DNA from 2 places in the Desulfonatronum thiosulfatophilum genome. Region 2 is predicted to be linked to the other one. Evidence: riboswitches for the same ligand, from Rfam matches in the RefSeq annotation. Region 2 holds a riboswitch; the other holds the start of a gene.
What was found. Region 2 has a riboswitch for cobalamin ahead of BLP93_RS09800 (sirohydrochlorin cobaltochelatase). Riboswitches for the same ligand answer to the same signal wherever they lie in the genome.
Positions count from the first base shown of each region.

Region 1 (6,076 bases), on a different contig from region 2:
CAAGTCTGGACGGAAGCGTTCATCAAAAAAGCGCTTTTCCAGAACATGGTTGGCCCTTCTTGCTTTTGCCACCGGTCTGACGGCCATCACCATGGTCTGGGCATTAAACCTGTCGCCCTTGGAGAACCTTGCTCCTGCCGTGGTCTCAGCACCGAAACCGACGGCCTCCATATCCTCCCCGCCAGTGGCAACTCGGACGGCCACCGCTCCCGACGCGCCCGTCCGCCGACCCTCCCGGGCAACACCAGCCGCGGTCCCCGCCACGGCCTCTCCGGCCCCTGGACCGGAAGTGGCCAAGCTGGTTCAACCGCCCACCAGCTCCAGCCACGTGCGGGCCAAGGTCGTACCGGAATCGCCGACAGCTGTTCCTTCGCGGCACCAGGGCCGCGTCTACGAAGTCTTTGACGGCGAAGTCCTGGAGCAGCAGATCAAGGAAGTCGATCTGGCACTGGTCCAGACCATAATGGCTCTGAACCTGGATCCACGTACGGTTCGTCACCTGGATATCCAGATGAAAACCCGAAACAACCGGAAGTACCATACCCAATCCCTTTCCATCAGCCTCAACCAGGAAGCCCAGGACTTTGTGCGGGCACTCGGCCGGAATCTGGATTTATGGGTGGATAACGCCAAGCTGGAGCTGGTGCGCACGGATGCCGGGAAACAGGAGTGGCGCATCAGCTTGATGAACCTGCCCACCCACACCCTGTTCCTGGAGGAGAGCAGCCGCAAGCCCCCACCGCCTCCCAAACCCTCTCCGCCAGGAACTGGTCCGCGCCTGGTGGTGATCATTGACGACCTGGGCGAGAGCGTGCAGCAGGCCAGGGAACTGGCCGCCCTGTCATTTCCGGTCACTTTCGCCATCCTGCCGCACAGTTCCGAAACCCGGGAGGTGGCCAGGATCGGCGCTGCCGCGGGTCGGGACATCCTGCTGCACCAGCCCATGGAGCCCCTGGATTATCCGCACCGGGCGGACCCCGGTCCCGGCGCCCTCTTCGTGGGCATGTCCGAGGAACAGATTCTTTCGATCATGCGAACCAACCTTGCGCAGGTTCCCCAGGCCATCGGGGTGAACAACCACATGGGGTCGCGGTTCACCGCCGATGATCAGGGCATGGCCGCCGTGCTCCGGGAACTGCAACACCGCAATCTGTTCTTTTTGGACAGTCTGACCACGGGCAACTCCGTTGCCGAAAAGCAGGCCCGCAAAATCGGACTGGAGAACCTCCGACGCCACATATTCCTGGACAATATCCCGAACGTCCAGGCGATCCTCTTTCAGCTTCGCAAGGCCGAGCAGCTGGCGCATTCCACGGGCAAGGTCATAGCCATTGGCCATCCCTACCCAGAGACGCTGGAAGCCTTGAAGATCTGGGAAAAGGAACGAGATGCCCGGGTGTACGTGGTTTCACTGCGTTCGCTGGTTTCACAACAGGCCCTGGCCGTTCGGTGACCATATCAACTTGGTACCCACAGCCGCCATTGATCACGCATGTCTTCAAATCTATTCACCATCCCGGAACATCAGTCCGACGAGGAAGTCATCGAGCTGCTTGCTGAAGGTCGGGAACTGCGGATTGAACGAATTATTTCCCGGGGACATGCCTCCCCGCCCGGATTCTGGTACGATCAGGAACTGGACGAATGGGTGGCATTGCTGCAAGGTGAAGCCCGAGTCCGCTTCGAGAACGGAATCACCCGCCGACTTCAGGCCGGGGACTATCTGTTTCTTCCCGCTCGACTGCGCCACAGGGTGGAAAGCACAAGCACCGAACCGCCATGCGTCTGGCTGGCAGTGCACGGCAGTTTTCCGGAACAGGTGCGTGCTGCATCACGTGAGGGGAATCATGAAGTTTGACTGCGTCGCCCATCATCAGGCCCCATCGTGGCAGCGACGAGGAGGAGGGATAATCGTGCGCCATATATGCCGTTTCGCCGTCATCATCTGCATTTTTCTGCTGACGGGATGCTCCTATTCCAGTGTCGGCCATCTCCAGCGGCAGCCATGGATTCTGAACTCTCAGCAGCAGTTGGAGATGCGGTTTTGGAAATTCACCTACACCGCTCATCCCGCCCAAGGACGCTACACTCTTGTGGGCAAGGCCGAACCGGTTCTGGAAAATCTTGCTTCCGATCTGCACTGGATCGAGGATCTTTGGCTGGCCGTGTACCTCAGCGACGATAAGGGACGTGTTCTGGCTCAGGACCTGACCATTTTTACCGGTCTGCCCTTGGATTCCGAGAAGGGAATCCAGTTCGCCTTCACATTGCGGCCGGACCAGCTCAGCCGATCTTCTTTCTTGCAGGTGACGTTCGGCTACAATATGACGCTGACCCCTCACGAACAGTACACCGTGGAGGATCTGCCCGCAAAACAGCGTTCCGGAGAGCGAACACGAGTTTTTTTCGCTCATGAAGGCGCTCTGACCAAGATCTAAACTAATTTCGCCATGGACATCCCCCATCTTTATTCCTAACTAGTTTTGCTTTGCCGTGCAGGTTCTCGTGGACACTCCAGGATGGCGCTGGCAATAAGTACGCATTCTTTTTCTTCAGGTCGCCCGAGGGGCGCCAAGAGAGAACCCGGTGCAACTCCGGGACGGTCCCGCCGCTGTAAATCCCATGCAACCCGACGGTGTTGCGATTGCCACTGGAGCCGTGTTCCGGGAAGGCCTGCCGTAACGGGGGGGGATGAGTCAGAAGACCTGCCTGAAGAGCATTTTTCGCCCCGCACGAGGATGTTGGGAGCGAGCATTCCTGAGCTGCCCGGCTCGACTGATTCTATGCAGGAACACGGTTCCCCCTGGTCCAGGCTACGTGGCCTGGAGCCGATGAGTTTGTGCGACTGGCCCGGTCGTGTAAGCGCCGTATTATTTCTGGGAGGCTGCGACCTGCGCTGCCCCACCTGCCACAATTTCCAGCTGGCCTGGGAAACCTGGAACACCCCCTGCCTCCCCCGCTCCCAAGTCATGGATCTTCTTCGAAAACGATCTTCCTGGCTGGACGGCTTGGTCGTGACCGGCGGCGAGGCCGCCTTGTCCGCGGACCTGCCGGAATGGCTGGCCGATCTTCGAGCGCATGTCGGCTTGCCCATCAAGCTTGATACCAACGGTATGCATCCTGCAGTGATTGAACGCACCGTGACCGCCGAGGCAGTCGACCTGGTGGCCGTGGACATCAAGGGACCCTGGTCGAAATATCCGCTTCTAACCGGCAACAGGGCGACCCCTGAACAGGCCAGAGCCAATATGAAGCAAATTTTTGCATTAGCTCGAGACAAACCCGGCTCGTTTCAGTTCCGAACCACGCTGGTTCCGGAACTGACACAGGACGACCTGAACGCGATGCAACACCTTCCGCCTCCGGGATTTGTGTTGCAAATGCAACGTTTCAAAACCCCCGCAACAGTTATTGAGAGGAGATGACATGCTGACCCACATTTGCAAACGTGATGGCCGAACCGAGACCTGGGCCGTGGACAGGATAGCCGCGGCAATTTTCAAAGCGCTGAAGGCCTGTGGAATCCAGGACGCTCTTTTGGCCGATCGATTGGCCCGCAATGTGGAAAAGCGGCTTATGGAAGCAGGTCTGGTGATTCCGGACCAGGAGCAGGTTCAGGACCAGGTTGAGGCTGCCCTGATGCAGTCGCGACAGTTCGACGTGGCCAAGCGGTATATTCTTTACCGGGAAAAACGTCGCCAGATCCGGGAACAGAAGGCGGCGTTCCTGGACATCACGGACACCATCGACGCCTACGTGAACAAGTCCGATTGGCGCGTGGCAGAGAACGCGAACATGTCCCACTCCTTTCAGGGGCTGATGCTGCACCTCTCAGGCACGGTCCAGGCCCGATACGCCCTGGAAAAATACCCCGTGGAAGTGCGTCAGGCCCACGAACACGGATATTTCCACATCCATGACCTGTCCTTCGGACTTGCCGGATATTGCGCAGGCTGGAGTCTGCGCGACCTGCTTCTGGAAGGATTCAACCTCGAGGGGCGTTCATCCGCCGGACCGCCCAGGCATTTCGACTCCGCAATGGGCCAGATGGTCAATTTCCTGGGCACCTTGCAAAACGAATGGGCCGGTGCCCAGGCCTTCAACAATGTGGACACCTATCTGGCTCCCTTCATCCGCCACGACGGCCTGGACTACGCCCAGGTCCGGCAGGCCGTGCAAAAATTCGTGTTCAACCTGAACACCACGTCCCGCTGGGGAGGACAGAGTCCGTTCACCAACCTGAGCTTCGATCTCGTCGCGCCCAAACACTTGGCCTCGGAAGCCGTGATCATCGGCGGCAAGCCCGACGACAGCCTGACCTACGGTGATTTTCCCGAGGAAATGGAAATGATCAACCGGGCCTTCCTGGAAGTGATGCTTCAGGGCGATTACCACGGCCGCATTTTCTCCTTCCCCATCCCCACGTACAACGTGACCGAGGACTTTCCCTGGGAGACGCAGGTCGGCAGACTGCTGCTGCAACTGACCGCCAAGTACGGCGTTCCCTACTTCCAGAACTTCATCAATTCGGACTTCAAGCCGGAGGATGTGCGCTCCATGTGCTGCCGGCTGCAGATGGACCTGCGCGAACTGCGCAAGAAGGTCGGGGGACTTTTCGGTGCCGGCGACCTGACCGGCTCCATCGGCGTGGTGACCCTGAACCTGCCCAAACTGGCCTTCCTGGCCCATGACGAGGAAGACTTTCTGGATCTGATCACTGAGTATGCTGAACTGGCCAGGGAAAGCCTGGAATTCAAGCGCAAGCTGATCAACGACAACCTGGAACGGGGCATGTTCCCCTTTACCAAGCGGTACCTCAAGAACGGCTTTCGGGGCCATTTCTCGACCATCGGCCTGATTGGCGGCCATGAAGCCTGTCTCAACCTGCTGGGCAAGGGCATCGAATCCTCCGCCGGCATCCGCCTGATGCGCAAAATCCTGTTCCACCTCCAGGAACTGACCCGGCGCTTCCAGGAGGAGACCGGCAATCTCTACAACCTGGAAGCCACCCCGGCGGAAGGAGTCAGCTACCGCCTGGCCAAGCTGGACAAGGCGCTGTACGCCGGCATCAAGGCCTCGGGCAACGGCGTTCCGTATTACACCAATTCCACCGCCCTGCCCGTGGATCTCGGGCTGGACGTCTTCGCCGCACTTGAGCACCAGAACCAGCTTCAGACCCTCTATACCGGAGGCACGGTCTTCCATACCTTCCTGGGCGAATCGGTGGCCGACCCGGATTCCCTGAAGGCATTCCTGATCAAGGCCATGTCGCTCACGAAACTCCCCTACATCTCCATCACTCCGACCTTTTCCGTATGCAAGGACCATGGCTATCTCTCCGGCGAACACCCCGCCTGCCCGCAATGCGGCGAACCGGCGGAGGTCTACACCCGAGTCGTCGGCTACTACCGCCCGGTCCAAATGTGGAACCGCGGCAAACAGGCAGAATACGCGGAACGCAAGGTGTTCGCGGGATTGTCCGCGGATGCTTGCTGAAGGATTAAAAAAAGGCCCTGTTCGTTTGAACAGGGCCTTTTGGATTTCATTGGCCTGTGCCGAATATAAAAACTATGGCGGAGGGAGAGGGATTTGAACCCCCGGACCCCTCTCGGGGTCAACGGTTTTCAAGACCGCCGCCTTCAACCACTCGGCCATCCCTCCAAAGAATAGCTCTCTAATCCGAGACGCTTTCTCTGTCCAGTACTGGCCTGGAAACTGATGCAAGTCCGCTGGTGAGCCGGTTCAGGACATCACAGATGAGTAGTTGCCGAAAACCCGCTGGGATGACACTGGAAGTTGGCCAGGGTCTCTGTTAGGTTGCCTTCCTTCATGTCCAGTCCCCCCTCATCAATAAATCTTTCCGGACCGGTTCATGGCGCATCCGACGCCGTTCCTCCCGACCAGGTTCCAAAGTACACGTTCCTGAGCATGATCGGGGTGAACTTGATGGTTTTCATGGCCACCCTGGACATGAGCATCGTCAACGTGGCCCTGCCGAGCCTGGCCAAGCAACTGAATACGGATTTCGCCACGGTGCAGTGGGTCGTTCTCAGTTATGTGCTGGTGGTCGCCTCCC
Region 1 covers NZ_FMXO01000011.1:135,762-141,837, forward strand. Annotated here, with positions in the region: gene BLP93_RS17035 (hypothetical protein) at 1-297, opposite strand, end outside; gene BLP93_RS10690 (divergent polysaccharide deacetylase family protein) at 290-1,453, shown strand; gene BLP93_RS10695 (cupin domain-containing protein) at 1,493-1,858, shown strand; gene BLP93_RS10700 (hypothetical protein) at 1,914-2,438, shown strand; cobalamin riboswitch at 2,538-2,727, shown strand; gene BLP93_RS10705 (anaerobic ribonucleoside-triphosphate reductase activating protein) at 2,784-3,425, shown strand; gene BLP93_RS10710 (ribonucleoside triphosphate reductase) at 3,427-5,496, shown strand; tRNA gene BLP93_RS10715 (tRNA-Ser) at 5,572-5,661, opposite strand; gene BLP93_RS10720 (MFS transporter) at 5,830-6,076, shown strand, end outside.
Region 1: linked by a shared signal. The riboswitch ahead of BLP93_RS10705 (anaerobic ribonucleoside-triphosphate reductase activating protein) and the one ahead of BLP93_RS09800 (sirohydrochlorin cobaltochelatase) in region 2 are both predicted to bind cobalamin.

Region 2 (6,076 bases):
GTGTCGCCGATCTTGATGGTTCCATGGTTGTGGACGCCGATGATGTCGCCGGGCCAGGCCTCCTCCACGCCGCTGCGGTCATGGGCCATGAAAATGGTGGCGTTGGCGATCTGCATGTCCTTGCCGATACGGTGATGCCGTACCCGCATGCCCTTCTGGAACTGTCCGGAAACGATCCGCAGAAAGGCGATCCTGTCCCGGTGCGCCGGGTCCATGTTCGCCTGAATCTTGAAGACCACTCCGGAAAAATCCGGCTCCAGCGGCGAAACCAGCCGGGTTCCCTTTGCGGTTTCGGCCTCCCGGGGCTGGGGCGGCGGGGCCAGTTCCACAAAGGTGTCCAACAGCTCCTGGACCCCGAAATTGTTGATGGCGCTGCCGAAAAACACCGGAGTCTGTTTCGCCGCCAAATAGCGTTCCAGGTCAAAGGGATGACCGGCTCCGGCCAGCAGTTCAGCGTCCTGGCGCAGGTCGGCAGCATCGCGGCCCAGCAGTTCGTCCAGTTGCGGATCGTCCAACCCCTTGACATGCACCACGTCCGTGGGCCGGGTGGATTTCTGGCCGTCGGGCACGAAGAACCGCAGTTCATCCCCGCGCAGGTCATAGACGCCCTTGAACCCCTTGCCCATGCCCACGGGCCAGGTCAGGGGCGCGCATTCGATTCCCAGATTGGTCTCGATGTCGTCCAGCAGTTCAATGGGTTCCTGCCCGTCCCGGTCCAGCTTGTTGATGAAGGTCATGATCGGCGTGTTGCGCATCCGGCAGACCTCCATCAACTTCCGGGTCTGCATCTCGACGCCTTTGGCGCTGTCGATGACCATGAGCACGGAATCCACGGCTGTCAGCACGCGGTAGGTGTCCTCGGAGAAATCCTGGTGACCGGGGGTATCCAGGAGATTGATCTCATGGCCGTTGTAGTCGAACTTCATCACCGAGGAGGTCACGGAAATGCCCCGCTCCCGCTCCACGGCCATCCAGTCCGACGTGGCGCCGCGGGTGGATTTCTTGGCCTTGACCGCCCCGGCAAGATGAATGGCTCCTCCGAACAGGAGCAGCTTTTCCGTAAGCGTGGTTTTTCCGGCATCCGGGTGGCTGATGATCGCGAACGTTCGCCGACGTTCGACTTCTTTTTGCAATTTGTTCATGGCATTGAGGGATGTTGAATGATTCTTGATCTGTAAAAAAAAGAAAACCTCGCCGTCCCTCGGCACGACTCCGATGGCGGCAAGGCAGAAGATGGCAATGGGAGGATATCAGGGGCGCACGGAAGATCCTTGCTGGCAAAGCCGACAAATTAGCGTTATTTTCCGCCCATGGTCAAGCTCCCATGGCATTGCGACTGCCTGGCATTTGACTCCAAAACATTACGCGGATACGAAGCTATCAAAAACATGCTGGTCTCCGTGTTGGAGACGAAGAGGGAATCCGGTGCGATGCCGGAGCGGACCCGCCGCTGTAATCCCAGTTCATAGAGAAGCGTATCGTTCCATCATTCCGATCATTCTGCTTCCGGCTCAGGCCGGGCAAGATGGGAGGCGGAGCGTGTTCAACTGGGAAAGCCAGAATACCTGCCTGCATGAGCCCCGAGGCAACGGGTGTTTGCCGTTGAGGGGATGTCCCGCCACGCTCCTGCTCCATGGTTCCGCGCCGAGACTCCTGCTCATCAGAATTTGTTTCCGCCCGTTTCCACTCTACATCACCGGAGTGAATTAATGCATTTCGACCCTCAAGCCCCCGCCCATGGTGGTCACGGCTGTGAACACGGCTGCAACCACGACTGCCATGGCCACGGCCATACCCACAATATTCACCACGACCACCATGACCATGATGACGGCCACGGCCATGACCACCATCATGGTCCCGAAGCGCCATCCGGCCCCAAGCGTCCAGGCATTCTGCTGGCCACCTTCGGCACCACCATCATTCCGGCGCGCAAGGCCTATGACAGCTTCGAGGCCAGGGTCCGGGCTCGTTATCCGGATGTTCCCGTTGCCTGGGCATTCACGGCCCACAAGGTCCGCCGAAAGCTGGCGGCCCGAGGCCTGCCCCACGATTGCGTGGCCGTGGCCCTGAGCCGGTTGCACGACAGCGGCGTGACCCATCTGGCGGTGCAGTCGCTACATACGATACCCGGCGTGGAATATTTCTGGACCCATAATCTGGCCAAGGCTTACGAACACCCCCGGAAAGGGTTTCATCAAGTCCGGGTCGGCGTTCCGATGCTCAACGAGGACGCAGATCTGCACCGAGCCGCGGCCGCGCTGCCGGAGTTCATTCCCGCGGAGCGCAAGCCGGATGAGGCCGTGATCCTGGTCGGCCACGGCACCTATCACTCGGGCCAACGGCGCTACCTGGACTTTTTAGCGCAAATCCAGGAGCAACACCCTTTGTTGTTCATGGGACTGCTGATGGGGGAACCCGGAATCGCCGCAACCATCGCCCGGCTCCGGGAGGCTCGCGTATCCACGGTCTGGCTGCTGCCCTTCATGACCGTTTCCGGCTACCATGTCCGCAAGGACATGTTCGGCGACCATTCCGGCTCCTGGAGCAACCAGCTCCGCGCCGCGGGCTTCGATGTCCGCGAACATCTCCCCGGAACCATCGAGTGTCCGAATTTCCAGGCCATCTGGCTGGACCATCTGGATGTCGCCGTGTCCGATCTGGATCTCGATGATCATGCCGACTGCCCCATCGATCAGGGCAAAACAAAGCATGCACATTGCTGAAGGAATACTTTCCGCTCCGGTCCTCGCTCTGGGCGCGGCGACAACCGTCACCGGCCTCTGGATCGGTCTGCGCCGGCTGGACGAGCAGCGCCTGATCATGGCCGCGGCCCTGGCCGCGGTTTTCTTCATCGGCTCCCTGATCCATGTTCCCCTGGGGCCGGGAAGCGTGCATCTGCTGCTCAACGGGCTGGCCGGGCTGCTCCTGGGCTGGGCCGCCTTTCCGGTTATTTTCACGGGGCTCCTGCTCCAGGCTCTGCTCTTCCAGTTCGGCGGCCTGCTGGTCCTGGGCGTGAACACCTGCACCGTGGCCCTGCCTGCCATCCTGTGCGGCGTCGTGTTGCGAGGATTCCTTGCCCGAGGTGGGACAGCGGCCCTGACGGCCGGATTCGCAGCCGGTTCCTGCGCCGTCCTCGGCACCGCCCTTCTGGCGGGCACGGCCCTGACCCTGACGGATCAGGGCTATCTGACAGCGGCAAAGCTCGTCGTTCTTGCCCACCTCCCCGTGGCGATCATCGAAGGGGTCATGGCCATGTTCGTTGTGGGGCTCTTGGGCCGGACCCGTCCGGACCTGCTGACCCATCCAACGCAATATACCGGAGGCACGCCATGCTGAGCCGGTGCCTGGTGCTCATTTTCCTGCTCATCGGCACGGCAAATCCCGCAATGGGCCACAAGCTGCTGCTCATTGCCTGGGTCCAGGGCGACCAACTCATGGCCGAGGCCGCCTTCGGCACGGGACAGTTCGCCGCGGAAATGCAGATCATCGTCGACGATGCGGTTAGCGGGGAAACACTCCTCACCGGCACTACGGATGAGCAGGGCTATTTTGAGACCATTCTCCCACAGGAGATCCTGCGTCGGGGAGCGCCACTTCTGGTCACCGCCTCCGACGGTGCCGGTCATGTGGCCCGACAGACCATCCCCGCCGAAGATTTGCGGCCTTTCATCAGCGAGGAGCTGACGGAAAAAACCGTGCCGGCCGGGGACGCCAAACAGCACCAGCCGGGAATATCCGGTCTGGATGAGGCTCTGCTCCAGAGACTCGTGCAGGATGCCGTACGTCAGGAAATAGCTCCTCTGCGCCGTGACATTTTAGCCTTGAGCCAGACCGGTCCGGGCATCCCGGAAATCATCGGCGGCATCGGCTGGATCATCGGCCTGGCCAGCCTGGGCGCCTGGCTCCTGCGCCGCAAATAGCCTTCTCCGAACTGCGCAAACTGCGGCAAGCAATGACATAAACCCTGGGAGCGCCGCACCCCAGTGCGGCAGCGGCGTAACGCACTCAGAAGAAAACCCCGGCAGGAACTCGCCCCCCGTAGCCAGAACACGTAACCCCAAAATGCGCAAAAACTTGCGGCAAGCAACTTGATCAGCGAACCCTTCAGCCAGGGGCAAAGCCTGCTCCATCGTATGGACGCCCGGATCAAGATCCTCAGCATGGGCCTCTGCCTGACGTCTGTTTCCGCCGTCCAGGGCCATGCAGCAGCCTTGTCCGCGTTGCTTTTCGGAGCAGGACTTGTATTCATCGCACGCCTGCAAATCAGCTCCGTGCTCCTGCGCCTGGCTCCGGCCAACATTTTTTTTCTTGTCCTGGGGCTGGTTCTCGGTTTGACCTACCCCGGCGAGTCCTTGGATTACTTCTCCCGACTCAGCCACGACGGCCTGTCCCTGGCTCTACGCATCTTTCTGAAGGGCAATGCCTTGCTGCTGATTTTCATGGCCCTGGCCTGCACCTCCAGCGTGCCCGTCCTGGCCCAGGCCCTGCAGGGCCTGGGCTTGCCCCGCAAGCTGACCCTGCTCCTGGCATTCACCTTCCGGCAGATTTTTCTGGTGATCGAAGAATTCCAGCGCCTGCACCGCACCGTCCTGGCCCGAGGCTTCCATCCCCGATGCACCCTGCACACCTACCAGACCTATGCCGTACTCTTCGGCCAGACCCTGATTCGCAGCCTGGCCCGGGCCGAGCGCATCCACTCAGCCATGCTCCTGCGGGGTTTCAGCGGCCATTTTCGCCCTCTGTTCGCTCCCCCCTGGAACCGGGCCGACGTCTATCCGGCCCTGGGGCTGTGCGTTCCACCGCTGCTCATCAGCCTGCACGACCGGTGGCCCTGGTGAGCGCTACACCTCTGCTGGCCTTGCAAGGCGCGAGTGTTCAGTATCCCCAAGGATCGCAACCCGTTCTGAAAGACATCGACTTTGCCCTGCTGCCAGGCGAACGCGTCGGTCTCATGGGGCCCAACGGCAGCGGCAAGACAACCCTGCTCCTCAGCCTGGTCGGCCTTGTTCCGCTACGCAAAGGCGCTCTGCTGTTGCAAGGTCAGCCCGTGCGCACGTCCAGCGACCTTGCCCGCCTGCGCCGACTTGCGGGCTTTGTCTTCCAGAACCCCGACGACCAGCTCTTCTCGCCCACGGTCCTGGAGGACGTGGCCTTCGGCCCGCTGAACCAGGGACTCTCGCAAACCGAAGCCCGGAATGCCGCCCTGGCCATGCTGGATTCGTTGAACCTCTCCCACCTCGCCCATCGCCAGCCCCACACCCTCTCCGGCGGCCAGAAACGCCTGGTCTGCCTGGCCACGGTCCTGGTCATGCAACCCCAGGCCCTGCTCCTGGACGAACCCACCAACGACCTGGATACAATTTCACGCGAACTGTTTCTGCAAGCACTGCAAACCACCCCCTGCGCCATGATCATCGCCAGCCACGACCAGCAACTCCTGGGCGCCTTGACCAGCCGGAGGTTTGCCTTGGGTTGAGAAAGCGAATGTAATTGCTCAGCACATTTTCATGGCAAGACATGTCGTGTTCCGGCTTGTCTCGATTTTTTGGCATCGCTTGTCTGACTGAGCCAGGATTCGTTCATCGAACCATTGCCGGACGTCTGAAGCGCCGATTGTTGTTTATTCGGGCAATGGTTCGATGTTACGAAGCCGGCGAAGGAGTTGCGAGGCCGAAAAATCGAGACAAGCCGGAACGCAGCTGAGTAGTTGGAAGCGAATTGCCGGCTACAGAGGATTAAGGTGATACACTCCTACACCGGATCCTGATCCCTCCCCCCGTACAGACCCTGCGCCACCTTCGGCAGGCCCTTGGACAGAGAGCAGAGCACGGGAACGACCACCAGGGTCAGGAGCGTGGCCACGGCCAGGCCGAAGACCACGGCTACGGCCATGGGACCCCACCATTGGGCGGATTCCCCGCCGATGCTCCAGGACAGGCTCCTGAAGTCGAAGCTGACGCCGGTGGCCATGGGCATCAGGCCGAGGATGGTGGTAATGGCCGTAAGCATTACCGGCCGAAAGCGGACCATGCCCGCGCGCAGCAGGGCGTCCTTGCGTTCCATGCCCCTGGCC
Region 2 covers NZ_FMXO01000010.1:104,295-110,370, reverse strand. Annotated here, with positions in the region: gene BLP93_RS09805 (peptide chain release factor 3) at 1-1,142, opposite strand, end outside; cobalamin riboswitch at 1,376-1,587, shown strand; gene BLP93_RS09800 (sirohydrochlorin cobaltochelatase) at 1,710-2,726, shown strand; gene cbiM (cobalt transporter CbiM) at 2,713-3,339, shown strand; gene BLP93_RS09790 (hypothetical protein) at 3,333-3,923, shown strand; gene BLP93_RS17195 (energy-coupling factor transporter transmembrane component T family protein) at 4,092-4,841, shown strand; gene BLP93_RS09780 (energy-coupling factor ABC transporter ATP-binding protein) at 4,838-5,479, shown strand; gene BLP93_RS09775 (efflux RND transporter permease subunit) at 5,755-6,076, opposite strand, start outside.